DNA from 4 places in the Paenibacillus sp. FSL L8-0708 genome. Region 1 is predicted to be linked to each of the others. Evidence: riboswitches for the same ligand, from Rfam matches in the RefSeq annotation. Region 1 holds a riboswitch; each other region holds the start of a gene.
What was found. A riboswitch is a leader RNA that binds a small molecule or an ion and turns the genes downstream of it on or off. The one in region 1 is predicted to bind cyclic di-AMP.
Positions count from the first base shown of each region.

Region 2: linked by a shared signal. The riboswitch ahead of NYE58_RS30240 (TrkH family potassium uptake protein) and the one ahead of NYE58_RS00545 (C40 family peptidase) in region 1 are both predicted to bind cyclic di-AMP.
Region 3: linked by a shared signal. The riboswitch ahead of NYE58_RS30725 (alpha/beta fold hydrolase) and the one ahead of NYE58_RS00545 (C40 family peptidase) in region 1 are both predicted to bind cyclic di-AMP.
Region 4: linked by a shared signal. The riboswitch ahead of NYE58_RS03155 (hypothetical protein) and the one ahead of NYE58_RS00545 (C40 family peptidase) in region 1 are both predicted to bind cyclic di-AMP.

Region 1 covers NZ_JBBPBC010000001.1:113,228-117,921, reverse strand. Annotated here, with positions in the region: gene NYE58_RS00555 (M1 family metallopeptidase) at 17-2,023, shown strand; gene NYE58_RS00550 (hypothetical protein) at 2,035-2,865, shown strand; cyclic di-AMP (ydaO/yuaA leader) riboswitch at 3,084-3,222, shown strand; gene NYE58_RS00545 (C40 family peptidase) at 3,280-3,708, shown strand; cyclic di-AMP (ydaO/yuaA leader) riboswitch at 4,071-4,213, shown strand; gene NYE58_RS00540 (C40 family peptidase) at 4,219-4,694, shown strand, end outside.
Region 2 covers NZ_JBBPBC010000001.1:6,441,292-6,445,985, reverse strand. Annotated here, with positions in the region: gene NYE58_RS30245 (CPBP family intramembrane glutamic endopeptidase) at 1-1,666, opposite strand, end outside; cyclic di-AMP (ydaO/yuaA leader) riboswitch at 1,987-2,164, shown strand; gene NYE58_RS30240 (TrkH family potassium uptake protein) at 2,227-3,585, shown strand; gene NYE58_RS30235 (potassium channel family protein) at 3,599-4,270, shown strand.
Region 3 covers NZ_JBBPBC010000001.1:6,551,827-6,556,520, reverse strand. Annotated here, with positions in the region: gene NYE58_RS30745 (alpha-glucuronidase family glycosyl hydrolase) at 1-526, shown strand, start outside; gene NYE58_RS30740 (Nif3-like dinuclear metal center hexameric protein) at 551-1,345, shown strand; gene NYE58_RS30735 (hypothetical protein) at 1,430-1,603, shown strand; partial or broken gene NYE58_RS30730 (glyoxalase) at 1,681-1,791, opposite strand; cyclic di-AMP (ydaO/yuaA leader) riboswitch at 2,038-2,224, shown strand; gene NYE58_RS30725 (alpha/beta fold hydrolase) at 2,312-3,139, shown strand; gene selD (selenide, water dikinase SelD) at 3,668-4,694, shown strand, end outside.
Region 4 covers NZ_JBBPBC010000001.1:668,965-673,658, forward strand. Annotated here, with positions in the region: gene NYE58_RS03145 (hypothetical protein) at 1-11, opposite strand, end outside; gene NYE58_RS03150 (hypothetical protein) at 26-568, opposite strand; cyclic di-AMP (ydaO/yuaA leader) riboswitch at 649-813, opposite strand; cyclic di-AMP (ydaO/yuaA leader) riboswitch at 1,233-1,422, shown strand; gene NYE58_RS03155 (hypothetical protein) at 1,674-2,090, shown strand; gene kdpF (K(+)-transporting ATPase subunit F) at 2,217-2,294, shown strand; gene kdpA (potassium-transporting ATPase subunit KdpA) at 2,307-3,983, shown strand; gene kdpB (potassium-transporting ATPase subunit KdpB) at 4,000-4,694, shown strand, end outside.

The sequences.
Region 1 (4,694 bases):
CGGGAGGAATCACACTATGAAGTCACTGTCATTAAAGTACATCATCTTTGCGACCCTGGCCATCCTCGCGCTGCTGGGAGGAGGAATATGGGCCTTTTCAGGAGATAGCTCAACAGCTTCTGTTACTAGCTTTGCTTCAAAAGAGGCCAAGTCCTCCAGCGGCACAGCGCCTGCAGCCGTACCACAGCAGGTATTGCCTGAGAGCGCACCCGTCCCGGCAGAGGAGGCTTTAAGCCAGCGGGTAGTCGAGTATCACATTGATGTCCAGCTTGTTCCTGACACAGAAACCTTAAAAGCTTCTGAGACAGTAACCTGGACACACCCCGGAGTAAAGCCAGTAAGTGATTTATATTTTCACATGTATCCAAATGCATTTGCCTCATCAGATACCACCTTTATGAAGGAATCCGGGGGGACGCTCAGAGGCGACAGCATGCCTGAGAACGGCTTCGGAAATATGACGCTGACCGATCTGCGCACGACAGAAGGAACTTCGCTAATGCAAAGAGTGCAATATGTCCAACCTGATGACGGCAATATCAACGATAAGACACTCCTAAAGGTACATCTTCCTCAGCCTGTTAATGGTGGGGAAAGTGTAACACTTAAGCTTCAGTATGAAGTCCAGCTGCCCAAAATCTTTGCTCGCATGGGTGCTTCAGGTAACTTCGTTATGGCTGGGCAATGGTTTCCTAAGCTTAGTGTATACGAGCCTAAGGGCACGCGCGGAGTTAAAGAAGAAGGCTGGGACCTGCATCAGTATCACGGAACTTCTGAGTTTTACAGTGATTTTGGCATCTTTAATGTAACGATTTCCGTTCCTTCCAACTATACGGTGGCAGCGACCGGATTTCCTGTAAAAAATGCCAAGCTCAAACAAGATCAGAAAATATATCAGTTCTACGCCGATGATGTCCACGATTTCGCTTGGGCTGCATCCCCTGATTTTACAGTAGCAGAGGAAGCTTTCTCTACGCCGGAGGTGCCTGGAGTGCGAATTAAGGTGTATCTCGACCCTCTGCACAAAGACTTACAAGAGCGTTACCTTCAAGCTGCCAAGGCTGCCCTGACCTACTTCAGCAAATGGTATGGCCCTTATCCCTACTCTACGCTGTCTATTATCGTCCCACCTAAGGAGGGAAACGGCGCGGGAGGAATGGAATATCCTACCCTTATTACAGCCTTTGGGGCCGCGGATTCTTCTCCAGATACCTCACTTGAAAGAACCGTCATTCATGAGATCGGCCATCAATACTTCTACGGTATGGTAGCCAGCAATGAATTCGAGGAGGCTTGGCTGGATGAAAGCTTTACTTCCTATGCCGAAGACAGACTTATGGAACAAGAATACGGTATCAAGTCTAATTTGCCTTTACAGGCCAGCCTGGTAACTATACCTGAGCCGTTAAATCTGGAAACGTGGAAATATGCAGGGGCGGATTCCTATAGCCGAAATGTTTATATCCGCGGCAAGCTTGTACTTAAAGATATCGAACGCCAGGTAGGTACCAAAGCAATGAACAACATCATGTCCTCCTACGCTCGTAAGTTCCGTTTCCAGCATCCCGCTACGGCAGATTTTCAGAAAGTGGTTGAGAAGGTAACCAAAAAATCATGGCAGGCATATTTCGATGATTACATTTATGGCGATGGGGCGCCTGACTTCTCAGTAGATACGATTACTTTTAAAAAAAATAACAGCGGCGATGCTCAAAGCTACGAATCATTAGTGAAGATTTCAAATAAAGGGAGCCATTACGTTGATGTTCCCGTGAAATTCACATTCGCCGACAGCTCTTCGGTGCAGCGGGTCTGGAACGGTGAAGGAGCAGAGACTACGTTTCAATTGTTAAGCGATAAGCCTCTTCTCTCTGCTGAGATTGACCCTGAGCATTCCATCTTATTGGAGAGCAAACATTTAAACAACTTTAGGCTGGCGGAAATAGAGCCCAAGACGCTCTCTCGCTGGACGTTAAGTGTAACTAAACTACTTGAAACCGTGCTCGGAACTCTTGTCTGGTGAGGTGAATGATTGTGAGAACATCGATAACCCGCGGCTGGCAAAGCATGAAGGAGCAATTTTATATTTTAATTCTGCTCTTCATCTACCGACTGCTCTGGGGCTACTTTATGTATGGTTTCATCCGATCTGCTATTATTCCAATTCTACTGCGCTATCCAGATAAAGACGCCGGCGGCAGCGGTATGGGCAGACTGTTGTATTATATCGAGGGACAGTTCAGCTTGAATACTGACCCTGCGATACGCACTTGGTTATGGATGCTTCTAGGACTTGTTGTCTTGCGACTTCTGCTTTCTCCTTTCATAAGGGCAGGATTGCTGCATGAGCTCCACCAGGAGCGAAGGGGCGAGCGCGGACTGTTCTTTTTCCCCGGCATGAAGATCTATGGACTACCTGTCTTAGTCTTTAGCCTAATCGAATGGGTTCTGACCCTGCTGCCGCTTTACTGGCTTGCTCCAAAAATGTACGGGCTGTTCTTATCCTCTTTGTTTAACTACACTTTGTTACTTCATTTAGTACCATACGTATTGGCATGGCTTATATATATTTTTATCGTGCGCCTGTTTCTTCTATATATGCAGTTTGGTTACACCGGCGGTACAGGAATGTTCTCCTCACTGTTCATCTGCTTGCGGTCACTGATTCCTGCTATAGGTGTTTCCATTGTACTTGGTGCGGGAGGCTTGCTCTTACTGCTAGTGTGCGGACTGACGGGTCTGTTCTGTCCCGGCCTGCCGGCACTTATAATACGGCAAATCTCACCACTACCTTCTACGCTCTTAAAAATGTGGGGAATCTCTGCACAATATCATCTATGGTGTAGCAAAGCATTTCCACAATAAATTAACCTTATTTGACATAATAAAAAGGTCCCAATTCCTGTATTCAGGAGCTGGGACTTTTTCTCATTACGGATAACTGAAGAGTATTTGCAAAATCATAAAAGCTCTGTTACAATAAGTCCTGTGCTATTAGTAACAATTTTGTAATCAATTGAAACGATTCCTACATAACTAAATGTATTTATCGTAAGTGTAACTGTCGAAACGTCATTCTCTTGGTGCTTAACACGCCTAATTCCTTTGCACCGGGAAGTGGGGGAACCATATTTTGGGTGAATTGATCTCGCTTTACAGGGATCATAGGGAATCTTCTACCGAACCCTTAAGCTAACCTCGCAGGCCTTGGAAGGAGTACATCTTTTGAAAAGACATAATTTAAGAAAAAAATGCGTCGCTGCGGCGCTAGGACTTGTAATGGCATTATCTATTGGTGGAGGAAGCGCCTTTGCCGACTCTAAGATGGACACTGTAATCTCAAAGACTATTGGAGTTGCCTATAAAACCGGAGGTACAAGCACTGCCGGATTTGATTGCTCTGGATTTACAAAATATGTATTCAAGAATGTAGGTCTTACTTTACCTCGTACATCAAAAGCTCAATATAGCGTTGGAACTGCTGTATCCAAAAGCAATCTGCGTTCTGGTGATCTAGTGTTCTTTAACACACTTGGCAATGGAGTATCCCATGTCGGCATTTATGTTGGAAACGGAAAATTCGCACAATCGTCCTCTTCGCGTGGAGTAACCATCACTTCACTCAGTCAGGCCTACTGGGCCAATCGTTATGTTGGCGCTAAAAGAGTAATGAGTACTTCAGCTTATCAAGCTGTAGCCTTCGATTGAAACCTTCCTCACAACTATAACCTCATAATTACAACTATATGAACCTGAATCTGATTATGCCCGTAATCAAATTCGGGTTTTTCTTTTTTCCATAATATATTTTTACACTATTAGAGCCCAATTGAAACACGTTTATTTGATAAAAATTGCAATTATATTAAAAATTAGGTCATTATTAACGCTTACATATGCCTTTCTACCGTAAAAATGCCAATTTTTCTGCATTAATATGTTAAAAACGATTGCCAAGCGGCTTTCTGTTTGTTACAATTAGCGCAGTGAGATTTTAGTAACATTTTTGTAATCATTAAGTTGTTATTTACAAAGGTTTTGTCATGTATTGATTACAAGCTAATCCTAATCAACAGTATGAGCCGAGTTTCCTAACTATTAGGAAAACGGGGGAACCAACTTTGGGTGAATTGACCTCCATTATATAGAGGGGTCATAGGGGACCTTCAACCGAACCCTTAAGCTAACCTCGTAGGCATTTGGAAGGGGTATACACTTTTGAAGAAGAAGTTAGCAGCAGCAGTACTAAGCTTTTCCATCATCCTCACCATCGGAGCAGGAAGCGCTTTCGCAGATTCCAAAATGGATAAAGTGATTGACAAGGCCATCGGTACTAAATACGTATCCGGCGGTATATCCACTAACGGATTTGATTGCTCCGGATTTACAATGTATGTGTTTGATAAGATTGGCATTAACCTTCCACACCAATCAGGTTCCCAATATCAAATGGGCACAGCAATCTCCCGTGATGATATAAGAGCCGGAGATCTTGTATTCTTCAATACAAGTGGCAAAGGTGTCTCCCATGTCGGCATTTATGTCGGTGAAGGTAAGTTCGCACACGCTTCTACCTCACGCGGTGTTACCATTAGCTCTCTGAGTGATAGCTACTACGTGAAACGCTACGTTGGTGCCAAGCGCATTATGAGCACAGATGCTTACAAATCGGTTGCTGCTGAATCGGAAGACAA
Region 2 (4,694 bases), 6.3 Mb from region 1:
AAGAAGGCTCCACCGGCTTAGGCTTCTGTGGTGGATTAAATCGATAGACGATGTAAGCGACTATGAACGGCATAATAATCGCGAAGATACCCGCTCCTACATTTACGCTCTCCTTCATAAAGATCAGCGTAGCGCCCATCAGGATGCTGTCAAACACGACGTGGCTGAACATGACAGCAATAAACCCGTAACGAAGGAAAATATAGCTGAACAGCAGCCCGATTACAGTCAGCTCAATGGGACGGGAGCTGATGGGATAGATCGGATATAACGTATGGCCAAACGCCCAAACCAGCGTGGTGATCAAGCAAGCGATAAAAGTGTTCCGGAACACCTTTTTCAGCATAGGAATTCCGAAAAAGCGATAAATGGCTTCCTCAGATAAACCAGCGAGCCATGCGACGATAGGCAGAAGCCAAGCATATCTCATGTTATAAGGAGATTGGGTGGCGTCTGTAGTAGACCAATTGTGCAAGGTAAACGATAATATGATGAACATAACCGTCTGCACCCCTAGCAGAACGAAAGCCCAGATGTATCCAGCCCGGATACTGTCCAACACATATTGTCCGTAGCCGGGCTCTTTGGCGCGGGGCCAAGGGTTCATGCCTTCCTCTTTTCGCCATAGGCCATTGCCGCCCACTAAAGAGAAGTAGAGCAAGGAGGACATCAGCAGGCTGTACAAAGCATAAATGATAAACATAATGACAGAGGTAATCTGTGCTTCTAGCCCTTCGCCCGTTGATTCAGGCAGCATATTATAGGTGCTGATCATCATGATTACAAAATAGGCTGAGCTTAGGAATACTCCACGTTTAAAGGAAGTATGCTCTCTTCTAAGAATACTGTAGACGAGTGCCAGAATTCCTAAAATCAGTGTGGGTATACCGTAACCGAATAATGTTAGCTTTTCCGCTAAAGAGGTCTGTCCTTGTACGTAGGAGGTATGCCAAGCCGGTGCAGTGAATCCGGCATTAAAGCTGGATACCTGCTCTCCACTGAAATCAAAATAATAGTGCAATAAGGATTCGCCGACCTGAACAGTACTATCCGTATACACTAGCCCATGGCTTCCTGTATTCGATTCAATTTGTAGCTTGGCAGGATTTACTTCCCATTCCTGAAGCCAAGGACGAGCAAGATTCTCCTTCTGCGCTAGAGTGAGGTCAGCTCCCTTGTCCTCTTTTGCACCAACGGAAGCGATGCCTGACCCCTCTTCGGAGGTAACTTTTGCAGCCTTTGAGAAAGCGACAATCTTACCGTTATACATATTGAGGTCAACGATGATTTGCGGCTCTTGCTCCGCTGAAGGAGTAAGCGTTGCCCGAAAGACATCAAAAGGATATTTTTGATCCAATTTTTTCTTGGTGTAGTCCTCCACAAGCTTCTCGCGAGACATATAGCCATAAAAGGAAGAGTCCGTCTGGTAAAGTACATTCCATTGATCGTTTGGTGCTTCGGTGTAGTTGAGCTTTTGTTCTGCAAATAATATGGCTTGGTCACGGGCTTCTGCCTTGCTAATGACGGTGGTATCTTCACCTGTAGGGCTACTAAGCAGTGAAGGGGAAATCTGAAACATAATAAATAGAATAAGACCGATAATGCCCGAGATGATGAGCCTCTTGGAGAGGGCACGTTGCTGTAAGGGCTGGCCGACGGGATTCATGTAACGCCTCCTTGTTATGTACTGACAATGTTATGTTCCATTATAGTATTAGTGCCTGGTTGGTTACAAAAAACATTATATGTTCTTTTTATGGGTAATAGAGATAGTATAGAATAGTCATGTGAATTTATACCATGAATTTTATCGTGTTCATTTCTGCACGAATGATGAGAATCGGTGTAATTGCAGGGAAAACACGGAAAAGTGATGAGAAAAGGCACTCCTTTTGATGCAGTCTCTTTAAACCGCATTTTTTCATGTGAATGAGCATTAATTGTGTCTTTGTGAATTCACTAAATAACGTATATAATTTGTATGCAATTGTATAGTAGCCGAATTTCTGGTGAAAACGGGGGAACCATAAGAAGTGATGAAAAGTGGAGTGTACACGATAAATGGCACTTTCATCAGGGGTGAATTTCGTTCTGGGAACGAATAGGGCAGCCTGCACAGTCCGAATCCGACAGCTAACCTCGTAGGCTAATTTACTGCAGGAACCAAGTCAGCATTGGTTTTCCAGTGCTTTTTTTGTTGGAATTTTTGATAAGAAGGTGAGCAAAGTGGCTTCACAGTTTCGCAGGATTTCTGAATTTAAGTTTCTGAAGCTCTCGCCGCCGCAGATACTGGTGCTTGGTTTTGCATCGATCATTCTGATAGGGGCCCTGCTGCTTATGCTGCCCATCTCAAGCACAAGCGGGAATTCCGTGGAATTTATTGATGCATTATTTACTTCAACGTCGGCAACCTGTGTTACAGGGCTTGTTGTGCTGGATACCGGAACTTCGTTCACCATTTTTGGGAAAACCGTAATTATGATTCTGATCCAGATCGGCGGCTTAGGTTTTATGACCATGGCCACTCTATTTTCACTGGTGTTAAAGCGTAAAATATCTTTGCGGGACAGGCTAATCCTACAGGAAGCCATGAATCAAGGCTCTATGGAAGGAATTGTGCGACTGATCCGGAGAGTCCTCATATATTCTCTTGTCATAGAAGGCTGTGCCGCTGTGCTGCTGTCTATTCGCTGGGCTTTTGATATGCCGTTGGGAAAAGCGATTTATTATGGCATATTTCATGCGGTGTCTATGTTTAATAATGCGGGGTTCGATATTTTTGGGGATTTTCGCAGTTTAACTGATTATGTATATGATCCGCTTGTGAATATTATTGTGATGTTTCTGATTGTCTCCGGCGGGATTGGTTTTATTGTAATGTCAGATCTGGTGGAGTTTCGGGTAACCCGCAGGCTGTCTCTACATAGTAAAGTTGTCCTGTCCACCAGTACAGGGCTGATTCTGATCGGAGCTTTGGTTATTTTTATATTTGAGTTTACTAACACTCGTACCCTGGGTTCACTGAATTTCGGCGGTAAAATATTATCGGCCTTCTTTCAATCCGTGTCTCCCCGTACGGCTGGCGCGAACACAGTAGATATTGCTGGACTTCGGCAGGCTACACAATTTTTTATAGTGATTCTTATGTTTATTGGTGCTTCTCCGGGCTCAACGGGCGGGGGGATTAAGACAACAACCTTTACGATGATGATTGGTGCTGTAATTGCTATGCTGCGTGGACGGGAAGATGTTGTGTTGTTCCGTTATCGGCTGGCTCAGGAGCGCATCTACAAGGCATTAACGATCACGCTGCTGGCTTTGTTGTTAATCGCCTCTGTGTCGATGATACTCTCCACAACTGAAGACAGTAATTTCTTGGCAATCTTGTTTGAGACGACCTCCGCCTTTGCTACGGTAGGACTGACTATGGGGCTAACTCCGGAACTGTCAGCGATCGGTAAGATTCTACTCTGTCTGACGATGTTTGCAGGTCGGCTAGGTCCACTAACCTTAGCGTATGCACTCGGTCCCAAACAGGGTAAACCACTGTATAAGTATCCGGAAGGTAAAATAATTATTGGATAGGAGTTAATTAGAAATGAAAGCACAGCAATTTGTAGTAATCGGCTTAGGTCGCTTCGGTTCAAGCCTGGCGCTTGAGCTGATGGAAATGGGCTACGAGGTGCTCGGCATTGACCACCATGAAGAACGCGTGGAGGAAATGAGCGATCAGCTGACGCATACGGTAGTAGCAGATGCTACAGATGAGGGAATTATGCGCTCGCTTGGTGTACGGAACTTTGATTGTGGGATTGTTGCGATTGGTGACAATATGGAGAGAAGCATTCTGGCGGCCATTTTGTTGAAGGAGATTGGAGTCAAGCAAGTGGTGGCTAAGGCAATCTCTATCCTTCATGGCCGCGCACTGTCGCGGCTGGGGGTTGATCGGGTTATTTTTCCGGAGCGGGATATGGGGATTCGTGTGGCACATCAGCTGGTGACGCCCAATTTGCTGGATTATATTGAACTGTCCAAGGATTATAAAATTGTCGAGCTGACCGTACCGTCCTGCATGAACGGCAGAAGCTTGTCTGATTTAAATACAAGAGCTAAATATGGCTGCAGTATTGTTGCCCTAAATAGGGAAAGCGGAATAATCGTCGCTCCAACTGCCCATGATTATTTAAGTGAAGGCGATGTTATGGTACTCATTGGTCCTAATGAAAGTATTGACCGTTTTGAGAGTGAAGTTGTGAACCAAGAATCATAGGAAAAGAAGCTGACTCAAAAGTAGTGAATTCTACTTGGGGGCAGCTTCTTTTTTATGGAGTAAAGAGTAGGAAACGTATTGGATTTTAATATGCCATATGACTATGGACCATGCGTAGTGTTCTATAATGTTGGTTTGGTCGGTGCGCGACTTGCTAGGTGTGGTTATCGTACGGCTTGCAATTAGATGATTTGTGGTATCTGTGACGGTGAAATATGTGTGGCGTAAAGCGATATGTGTTCTTTGTTTGTGCGATGTACAGAGTGGGTTTTAAACTAGTTGGGGAAAAACTCCCTGAAAATAGCCACTATTCGCTCTAAATGAACGACATTAGGGAATTCCTCCCTAATAAACAGAGGGATTCCTTTATTAGTTACTGAATCGGCCGAAAATTAGGGAAGTTTTCCCTAATTTTAAGTCTGCT
Region 3 (4,694 bases), 6.4 Mb from region 1:
CTCATGGAGGATTTACGAATTTTACACAGCTCCATTAGGTGTGGGCTGGATGGTTAATCCGGATCATCATTATGGGCCGAATGTGGATGGATATGAATACGCCAAGTGGGGAACGTACCATTATGCGGATCATAAGGGCATTGGTGTGGATCGTTCAGTCAAATCGGGAACGGGGTATAGCGGACAGTATATAGGTCTTAATGCATCAAATTATGAGAATCTAGCGTCTTGTCCAGAAGAGCTGCTGCTGTTCTTCCATCATGTTCCATACACGCATGTTCTGCAATCGGGACAAACGGTTATACAACATATCTACGATACTCATTTCGAGGGGGCAGAGCAGGCTGCACAGCTTCTAGCAACATGGGAATCACTTGAAGGCAGCATGGATAGTGGATTGTATGTGCAAGTGAAGCAACGTCTTGAAGAGCAAGCAGAGCATGCGCAGGAATGGAGAGATCGGATCAATACGTATTTTTACCGCAAGAGCGGAATTGAGGATCTTAAAGGCAGAAAGATTTATTAGATTTTGAACCGAGGGATGATGATAGTGAGCCTCACGATTAGAGCGATTTTGAAAGATTTAATGGGAACTGTGGAACAGGTAGAAGGGACTGTGGATATTCTGAACCCAGGGGAACCGGAAACTGAAGTCACAGGGATTATTACGGCCTTTTCTTCCACACAAAATATTGTGGAGCAAGCAATAGCGTTAGGAGCCAATTTGCTGATCACGCATGAAGGTGTATTTTATAGCCATCATGCGGCGAACGAGTGGTTAGAAGGTGATCCGGTTTATCATGCGAAAAAAAGTCTGATCGAACATTCCCCAATAGCTATTTTTCGTTATCATGATTATTGGCATCGGCAAGAGCCGGATGGGATTATGATGGGTTTGCTGCGAGAGCTGGATTGGTCAGACTATGTGGAAGAGCAGCAAGCGGCTGCTACGATTCTCACTATTCCTGCTATGACTGTAATGGAAGCTGCTCAGTATATTAAAAGTAAGCTAGGCATCTCTTATGTACGCGCTGCTGGTGACCTGTCTCTGTCCTGCAAACGTGTAGGGATATTAGTAGGTTACAGAGGAGGCGGGATGATGGCTATTCCGCTTTTTAATGATCACAATCTTGATTTAATTATCGCTGGAGAGGGACCAGAGTGGGAGACTCCGGAATATGTGCGGGATGCAGGGCACCAAGGAAAATCTAAAGCGCTCATCATGTTAGGTCATGCGGAGAGTGAAGCGCCGGGGATGAAATATTTAGCTGAAATCTTAGCAGACAAATATCCCATGCTTCCTACCCGGTTCATTGCTGAACAACCCATCTATCAGATGGTTTAATCTGGGGAAATTAAGAGTACGGAATAAATAAACATATTATGGAGAAAATGAAGGGAAACAGGTCACTGAGAAAGGAGTGTTTCAATGGAAATTCCTTTGGAGGCTGATGAAGTATTAAGTCGGATCAAAAAGCTGCAAAGCGACGGAAGCTCAATCAGTAAAAAACAAGTAAAGCAAAGCGACCCAGAGCTTATGAGAAGTGCGCTGTTCTTTTTTCCAAGCTGGGAGCATGCATTGAAAAACGCCGATCTTTTGTAGCCATAGTATTGTAAAAGGAAGCTAAGTGGACAGGGGGAGATCTCTGATTCTGCTTAGCTTTTTTCTTTTTTATGAAATCATTCGTGCTGTTCATGTGAAATAATATTAACAAGCTTGCCAAACGGATCGGGGACATAGAAACGACGAACACCCCAAGGTACAGAAACTGGCCCAATATTGGTATTGAAGATTGTCGTTTCTTATTAAATAGGAAAGTACTGGTGAATCACCCCCTTTTTCGCTTGCTTCAGAGCTGTTTTTCTAAAGAAAACGAGTAAACAAGAGCAAAAGAAAGAGAAAATGAAGAGTATGCTTAATATGAAATGAAAAGCATTGCTTTCAACATTATTTTGACCAGAGCCCTCCTTTACAAGAAAACCTTACAAGAGTATGATTCATCTCAGAACTGAGAATTATCTTAAATTTACAATTACATAAGCAATCCGCTTAATTTCCGTTTCTGGAAAGCGGGGGAACCAACAACTGGCAGCCGATGTGAGAGTCGGCACTGGTTATGGGGTGAATCCTGTTCCGGGTGCATAATATGCATCCCTGCAGGTAGGGCAACTCTCACTGCCCGAATCCGACAGCTAACCTCGTAAGCGTATGGAGAGAGGATGAATGGCGTGTTTAGTGATGAATAGCCACAGAGAATCCCTCTGTGGTTTTTTGCTGCGTTTTTAAGCAGATATAGTCGTAGAATTTATTATGAAAGAGGTGTTACCTTTGCCTATCGCTAAACTGAACGGAACTTCGCTCTATTATGAAATCAATGGAACTGGCACTCCGGTTGTGTTTATCCATGGACATGGATTAACACACAGTATGTTCAAACCACAGCTGGAGTATTTTTCCGATAAATATAAAGTGATTTTGTGCGATTTACGGGGGAATGGCAAGTCTGGTAAACTGCTGGAGGCCCCACATGAGATTATTGAGACGCAATGTCTGGATCTGATTATGCTGTTGAATGACCTAGGTATCCGTGAAGCAGTTTTTGTAGGAATCGCCTATGGTGGCTTAGTCGTTCAGCATATTGCCAAACAATATCCTGAGCGTGTAAAAGCAATTGTGGTCGCGGATAGCTTTTGTAGGACTCACGGATCAACAATAGTAGGGAAAATACAAACTATGGCAGCATATTGCAGTTTACTAATGTATTATCTCCCAAGCGAGCTGGTGTTGCCTTCGATTCGGATGATGTACCGAGAGCGCTGGAGTCTGGCCTACAATGAGATTAGAAGAGGACTGCTGGACAAACGCCCCCGGGAGCTATATCGGCAAAGGCTGGCTACGAGCCATGTTGATTACACCAGATGTTTAAAGGCTTTTAAACGTCCCGCTTTGTGTATTGTAGGGGACTTTAATGAATTTGGAGTGAATTGTATGAAGGAAATGGTGTCTCAGCTGCCGCAGGCGCAGTTGGCGATTATTCCGAACGCATTAGATCCAAGTAATCTGTGCCAACCGGAGCAATTCAATGCGATTCTTCAACGTTTCTTAGAGAAGCAGCAGGGCAGTCAGCAGATTAGCTGATCTATTGGGAGACCTTCACAAGCGAAGCGTTTAAGTGAGAAAAAAGACGTCCAATAGCCAGGGAGCACGAGCTGGCTATTGGACGTCCTTTTGGGTTGAAATTTAGGGGAATTCTCCCTAAAATGAAGGAGATTATGGCTCCTAGAAAGTGGATTAGGGAAATCCTCCCTAATAATAGGATGTTTTTAGGAAGGATTTCAAGGATTTCCCTAATATAATGGACATCCAACTAAAGGCTGGCTTATCAGTAGTAAAATCTACGAATGAGCCAGCCTTTGGTTATTTTACTAACCGATGGATGTTGAACATTTACAAGCATATTGTACCTAGAACGCCACTTAATGTCCCACCCTACCACAGCATCAAATATAGCTCACCCGACGTGGGAAAGAACGGTAGACCTAAGTAGTGATAGTAAGTGTATAGAGGAAGGCGTAACAAGCAGCACATCTGCTACTCTTGCTTTTTGTACAATGCGATCTACTCGTGTAAGATTAAGATAATTCATACTAAAGGAGCTGAGTCATGATGTCTCAAGCTGAAACTATAAAACTGACTTCATTATCTTCAAAAGGGGGCTGCGGCTGCAAAATCGGTCCCGCCGATCTCATGCAGGTTATTCGCAGTCTGCCACCAACTGTTCCTAACCCGGATCTACTAGTAGGTCTTGATACTAGTGATGATGCAGGGGTGTATCGTTTAAGTGATGAATTAGCGTTAGTGCAAACTGTTGATTTTTTCACGCCGATCGTGGATGATCCCTATTCATTTGGTCAAATTGCAGCAGCCAATGCATTAAGCGATATATATGCGATGGGTGGAAAGCCGCTTACGGTGCTTAATATTGTGGCTTTTCCTATTTCTGTTTTAGATAAAAGCGTTCTTGGTGACATTTTGCGCGGTGCAGCGGATAAAGTACAGGAAGCAGGAGCTACTCTTGTGGGCGGACATTCCATCGACGATAAAGAGCCCAAATTCGGATTGGCCGTTACGGGCCTTGTGCATCCTGACAAAGTAAGAACGAATGCGGGCGCCAAGGTGGGAGACAAGCTGATTCTAACGAAGCCTATCGGTGTGGGGATCTTAACAACTTCCATTAAAAAGGATCAGCTATCTCCTGAAGAAACCACACGCCTTACGACAGTAATGTCTACTTTGAATAAAAAAGCGGCTGAAATCATGGAGCCTTATGATGTACATGCTTGTACAGATGTTACCGGATTTGGGCTACTGGGACATGCCTCGGAAATGGCTAAAGGGAGCGGCACGGGCCTGATCATTCGTCAAGACGATGTACCGATGCTGCCAAGAGTAAGAGAGCTTGCGGAACAGGGATTTGTTCCAGGAGGCACTAAGAATAACTTTGCCCATCTGGAAGGCAGCATTCTTTATCCGGAAGAGATGGACCAACTAAGCCGCTATATTCTATGTGACGCTGTGACTTCTGGCGGATTGCTGATCTCTGTGGCCCCCGAACAAAGCGAAGATTTGCTAAAAGAGTTAGTAGATGCAGGGGTAGAAGCGGCATTGATCGGAGAGGTAACGGAAGAGCATC
Region 4 (4,694 bases), 560 kb from region 1:
CGCTGGTCCATAGTAGGGTTCCTCCTTAGATTTCCAAAAGCTTTAAGTCTACATGATGAGTGACACTAGCCCTTTCTACACAAGCGAGCATTTCCATTTTATTCTCACAGACTGCGGTATGCTCTAGCCATAGTCGGAACTTCTCTTTTCGTATAACAGATAGATGTAAGGGAAAGGTGCTGCGGGATCTCAAGACATACCAACCGGCGCTTACATCTTTCCAAGGCTCCTTGAAGGCTGTAAACCACGGGAGCTTTTGGTGCGATGACCAATCCTGCTGCTGCTGTTGTTCTCGAATTTTTTTATATATCTCATATACAATCTTAGAGTCTAAACAGTCTTTACAAGAAGAAGGTGTGCTGAACTGGCGAAGGGCTTGGATCTGGTTCTGGCCAAATGCATAGCCTACAATGTACCTGTGATTATGTTCTTCGAACCACAAGGCCCCGAAACAAACGTAATTTAGACTTATCGGCTCAAGCAGCCCTTGATGTATCCCTAAATAATAGTGCTTCAAAACATTCACCCCATCCAGCGTGCTATCACCTAATAAGCTCAGGTAACGCAAAAACCGCAGCAAGAGGAGGACCTCTGCTGCGGTTTTGGATTACAGGCAGATATACCTGGGCCAAAGCGTGGCGGATCAAGGGTCTCTCTCTTTACGCTTACGAGGTTAGCTGTCGGATTCGGACGGTGAGAGTCGCCCTACCTATTGAGACTTATGCAGTCTCCTTTGGATTCACCCCAAGTAGGCCAGGTGGCCTGATGGTTCCCCCGTTCCCTGCGAATGCAGGAACTCAGCGTTGATTGTTTTTCATGAATTAGATTCAACCCGAATCATACTCTTTTCAAGATTTTCTGTAAAAAACGGAAAATGTTCTTTTAGAGCAATTTTAACCATATCCTGCCGACTACGACTGAAAAACGAGGTAAATAGGTATTTATGGCGTGTTATCGCGCCTCTTTCTCGCTCAGCCTCAGCTTCTTGCGTTTCTACCTATAATGGGAATTTGCAGTATTTTCGCTCTAAAAAGGTGAATAAAATCACATGGGTTATAGATAGCGATTAAACGCTCCAAACTCGAGTAAACAAGAGATATAGAGAGATTAGATATCAAGTAAGCGCTATCTAATGGGAAAATAGTTTTTAATTTGCATTATTTTGGCATCATTCAGGTTTTACAAGTCTTCGTGCATAAGAGTATGATTACTCCTGTTTCAACGACAATCGAATATTTGATCCGCTTAATTTCCGGTAAGGAAAGCGGGGGAACCAACAATCGGCAGCCGATGTGAGAGTCGGAAGCAGATTATGGGGTGAATCCTGTAGAGGGTGTGAGTGAGCTCGCATCTATACAGGTAGGGCGACTCTCACCGCCCGAATCCGACAGCTAACCTCGTAAGCGTATGGAGAGAGGATGAGTGCAATGTGACCGCTAGCGAGCCACAGAGGAGATCCTTTGTGGCTTTTTGCTGTGCTCTTAGAAGCAAAGCATTTATGGAGGCCTCCCCTAAGAGGTCGCTAAATTCATCATTAGCGGTATTTGTAAGGCAGCGTCTAATGACGTGACACAACCGAGCTTTAGGTTGTGCCCGAAAATGACGATAGGTCAACATCCTTTCGGAGATTTTCGTTGCCTCCTTGTTGTAAATGAGCAGGAGGAGAAAAAAAGATGACGGATCAGAATGAATATGTGCTTGTATGTGCGCCTACAAAGGCGGGAGAACATTTCATTAAACTTCTGAAGTTCAGGGGTATTAAGATGGCGGGATTAACCAACAATGTGGCTGAGAAAGCTTTACTTGAGGAGCTCGGGATTGAGCAGGTTATTCTAGTGGATACCCGCCATCAGAGCACTTGGTTTCGCCCATCGTTCCCGGTAGGCAGGGTATATCTGTTTGAGAGCAGCTTTCCGCTTTGCTGCCGCTATATTCAGATGTGCCGTACCTGGACGACACAGCCGATTTTTGTGATTACAAGTTCAATAAATCCTAGATTGGTCTATAAAAGACTTGGTGCGAGCTATGTAATCTATTCCCATAGTGGTGATGCTGATTTTCTAATCGATAGATCACCTCATCAAGGATAATGGAAGGAGTGCGGAAGATATGATGGATCTGTATATGGTGGCTTCGTTAGCTGTAATTTACGGGTTATTTTATGGCTTTATGCGCTGGTGCGCAGGTGTAGTTGAGGATACGGGGAGGGATAAGCTGTGATTCTAGTAATCGCTGTTACCCTACTGTTGTTTTTATATCTGGTTTACGCGTTGATTCATCCTGAGAAATTTTAAGGAGGGGCATTCATGGGCATTTTGCAAATAGTCGTCGTAATTGTAATTCTCATCTTGCTGGTCAAGCCGATGGGAACGTATTTATATCATGTATTTTCTAACGAACCGAATCGTACGGATCGCTGGTTTGCAGGCACAGAGAAAGGTATTTATAAGCTGATCGGCCTGAAAAAACGGGACGGAATGTCCTGGAAGAAGTATGCACTCAGCTTTGTTTTAACTAATATCGTACTGGTTGCTTTCAGTTATATTTTTCTGAGATTACAGCGGGGATTGCCGCTGAACCCGAATGGAATTGCCGATATGGAACAGACGCTTTCATTCAATACGGTGATCAGCTTTATGACCAATACGAACCTGCAGCATTATAGCGGGGAGACGGGACTATCGTATTTTTCACAAATGGCAGTCATCACGATGATGATGTTCACGTCTGCAGCGAGCGGATTTTCTGTTGCGGTTGCTTTTGTCAGAGGGATTACAGGACAGAAATCAGTCGGGAACTTTTTCGAGGACTTCGTAAAAGCACATATTCGTGTATTCATTCCATTAGCTCTGCTAGTTTCATTGGTGCTGGTAGGATTGCATGTGCCACAAACGCTCAAGCCATCGCTTGAGGTCACTACACTCGAAGGGCAGACACAACAAATCGCTATCGGTCCAGTCGCTTCTTTGGAATCAATTAAACACTTAGGTACGAATGGTGGCGGCTTCTTCGGAGCCAATTCAGCGCATCCTTTCGAGAACCCTAATCCACTTACGAACGTGCTGGAGATTCTCTCTATGTGGATGCTGCCAGCCTCTCTGCCATATATGTACGGATTGTTCGCTAAGAACAAACGTCAGGGCTGGGTGATTTTCACAGCAATGATGACCTTGTTCGTACTACTGCTGGGATTGAATTATTATGCGGAAACCAAAGGCAATCCAGCTATCAATGCGCTGGGGATCGAGTCTTCGCAAGGTAGCATGGAAGGTAAAGAGGTACGTTTTGGTATCCCGCAATCTTCGTTGTTCACTTCGGTAACAACGGCAGCTACGACAGGTAGTGTTAACAATATGCATGATACGCTGACACCGCTGGGTGGCATTACCCCTCTGGCCCTAATGATGCTCAACAATGTCTTCGGGGGAAAAGGTGTCGGACTAATCAATATGCTGATGTATGCCATCATGGGTGTCTTCTTATGTGGACTAATGGTTGGCAGAACACCAGAGTTTCTCGGGCGAAAGATAGAAGCCAAGGAGATGAAGCTAATTGCGATTGCTATCCTTGTGCATCCGTTCATTATCCTTGTACCAACAGCAGGTGCGTTCTTAACGGACTTGGGCAACGGTTCCATCACGAATCCCGGATTCCATGGACTTAGCCAAGTGTTATATGAATATGTCTCTTCTGCCGCGAACAATGGTTCAGGATTTGAAGGGCTTGCGGACAACACCACCTTTTGGAATGTTACAACCGGGATCGTAATGCTGCTTGGCCGTTATGTCTCTATAATCGCGATGCTGGCAGTTGCAGGCTCACTGATCCAGAAGAAGCCAGTTCCTGAGACGATTGGCACATTCCGCACAGACAATGGTCTGTTCACCGGAATTCTGATTGGTACAGTAGTAATTATCGGTGCGCTGACGTTTCTGCCGGTCATTGTGCTCGGCCCGATTGCAGAATATTTGACCTTACGGTAGGAAGAGGGAGAACAAGATGAGTACTGTAAAAAGAAAAAAGCTGCTGACGGGACCCATACTCCTAAGCGCTATAAAGGATAGCTTTATTAAGCTTAACCCGGTGACGTTAATCAAAAATCCGGTCATGTTCGTAGTCGAAATCGGTACGATTATTGTATTGCTTATGGTACTGGCCCCCGGATATTTTAATGCAGAGAAATCGGTAGGCTTCAATATCACAGTGTTGTTCATTCTGCTATTCACAGTGCTGTTTGCCAACTTCGCTGAAGCGCTGGCTGAAGGCCGCGGGAAAGCCCAGGCGGATTCACTCAAGAAAACGAAACAGGATATCACAGCTAACAAACTCGTTGGAGGGTCTGTGAAGACCGTTTCTTCTTCCGAGCTTCGTAAAGGAGATATTGTCATCGTCAGTCAGGGAGAACTTATCCCTGGCGATGGTGAAGTAATTGAAGGGCTGGCCTCCGTAGATGAATCTGCAATAACAGGTGAATCTGCACCTGTTATTAAGGAAGCCGGCGGAGATTTTGGCTCAGTCACAGGCGGCACCCGGGTAGTCAGTGATGAGATTAAAGTCAAAATTACCAGTGACCCCGGTGAGTCATTCCTGGATCGGATGATCTCCCTCGTTGAAGGGGCGAAACGTCAAAAGACACCCAATGAAATTGCACTAAATACACTCTTGATCAGTCTGACGTTGATTTTCCTGATTGT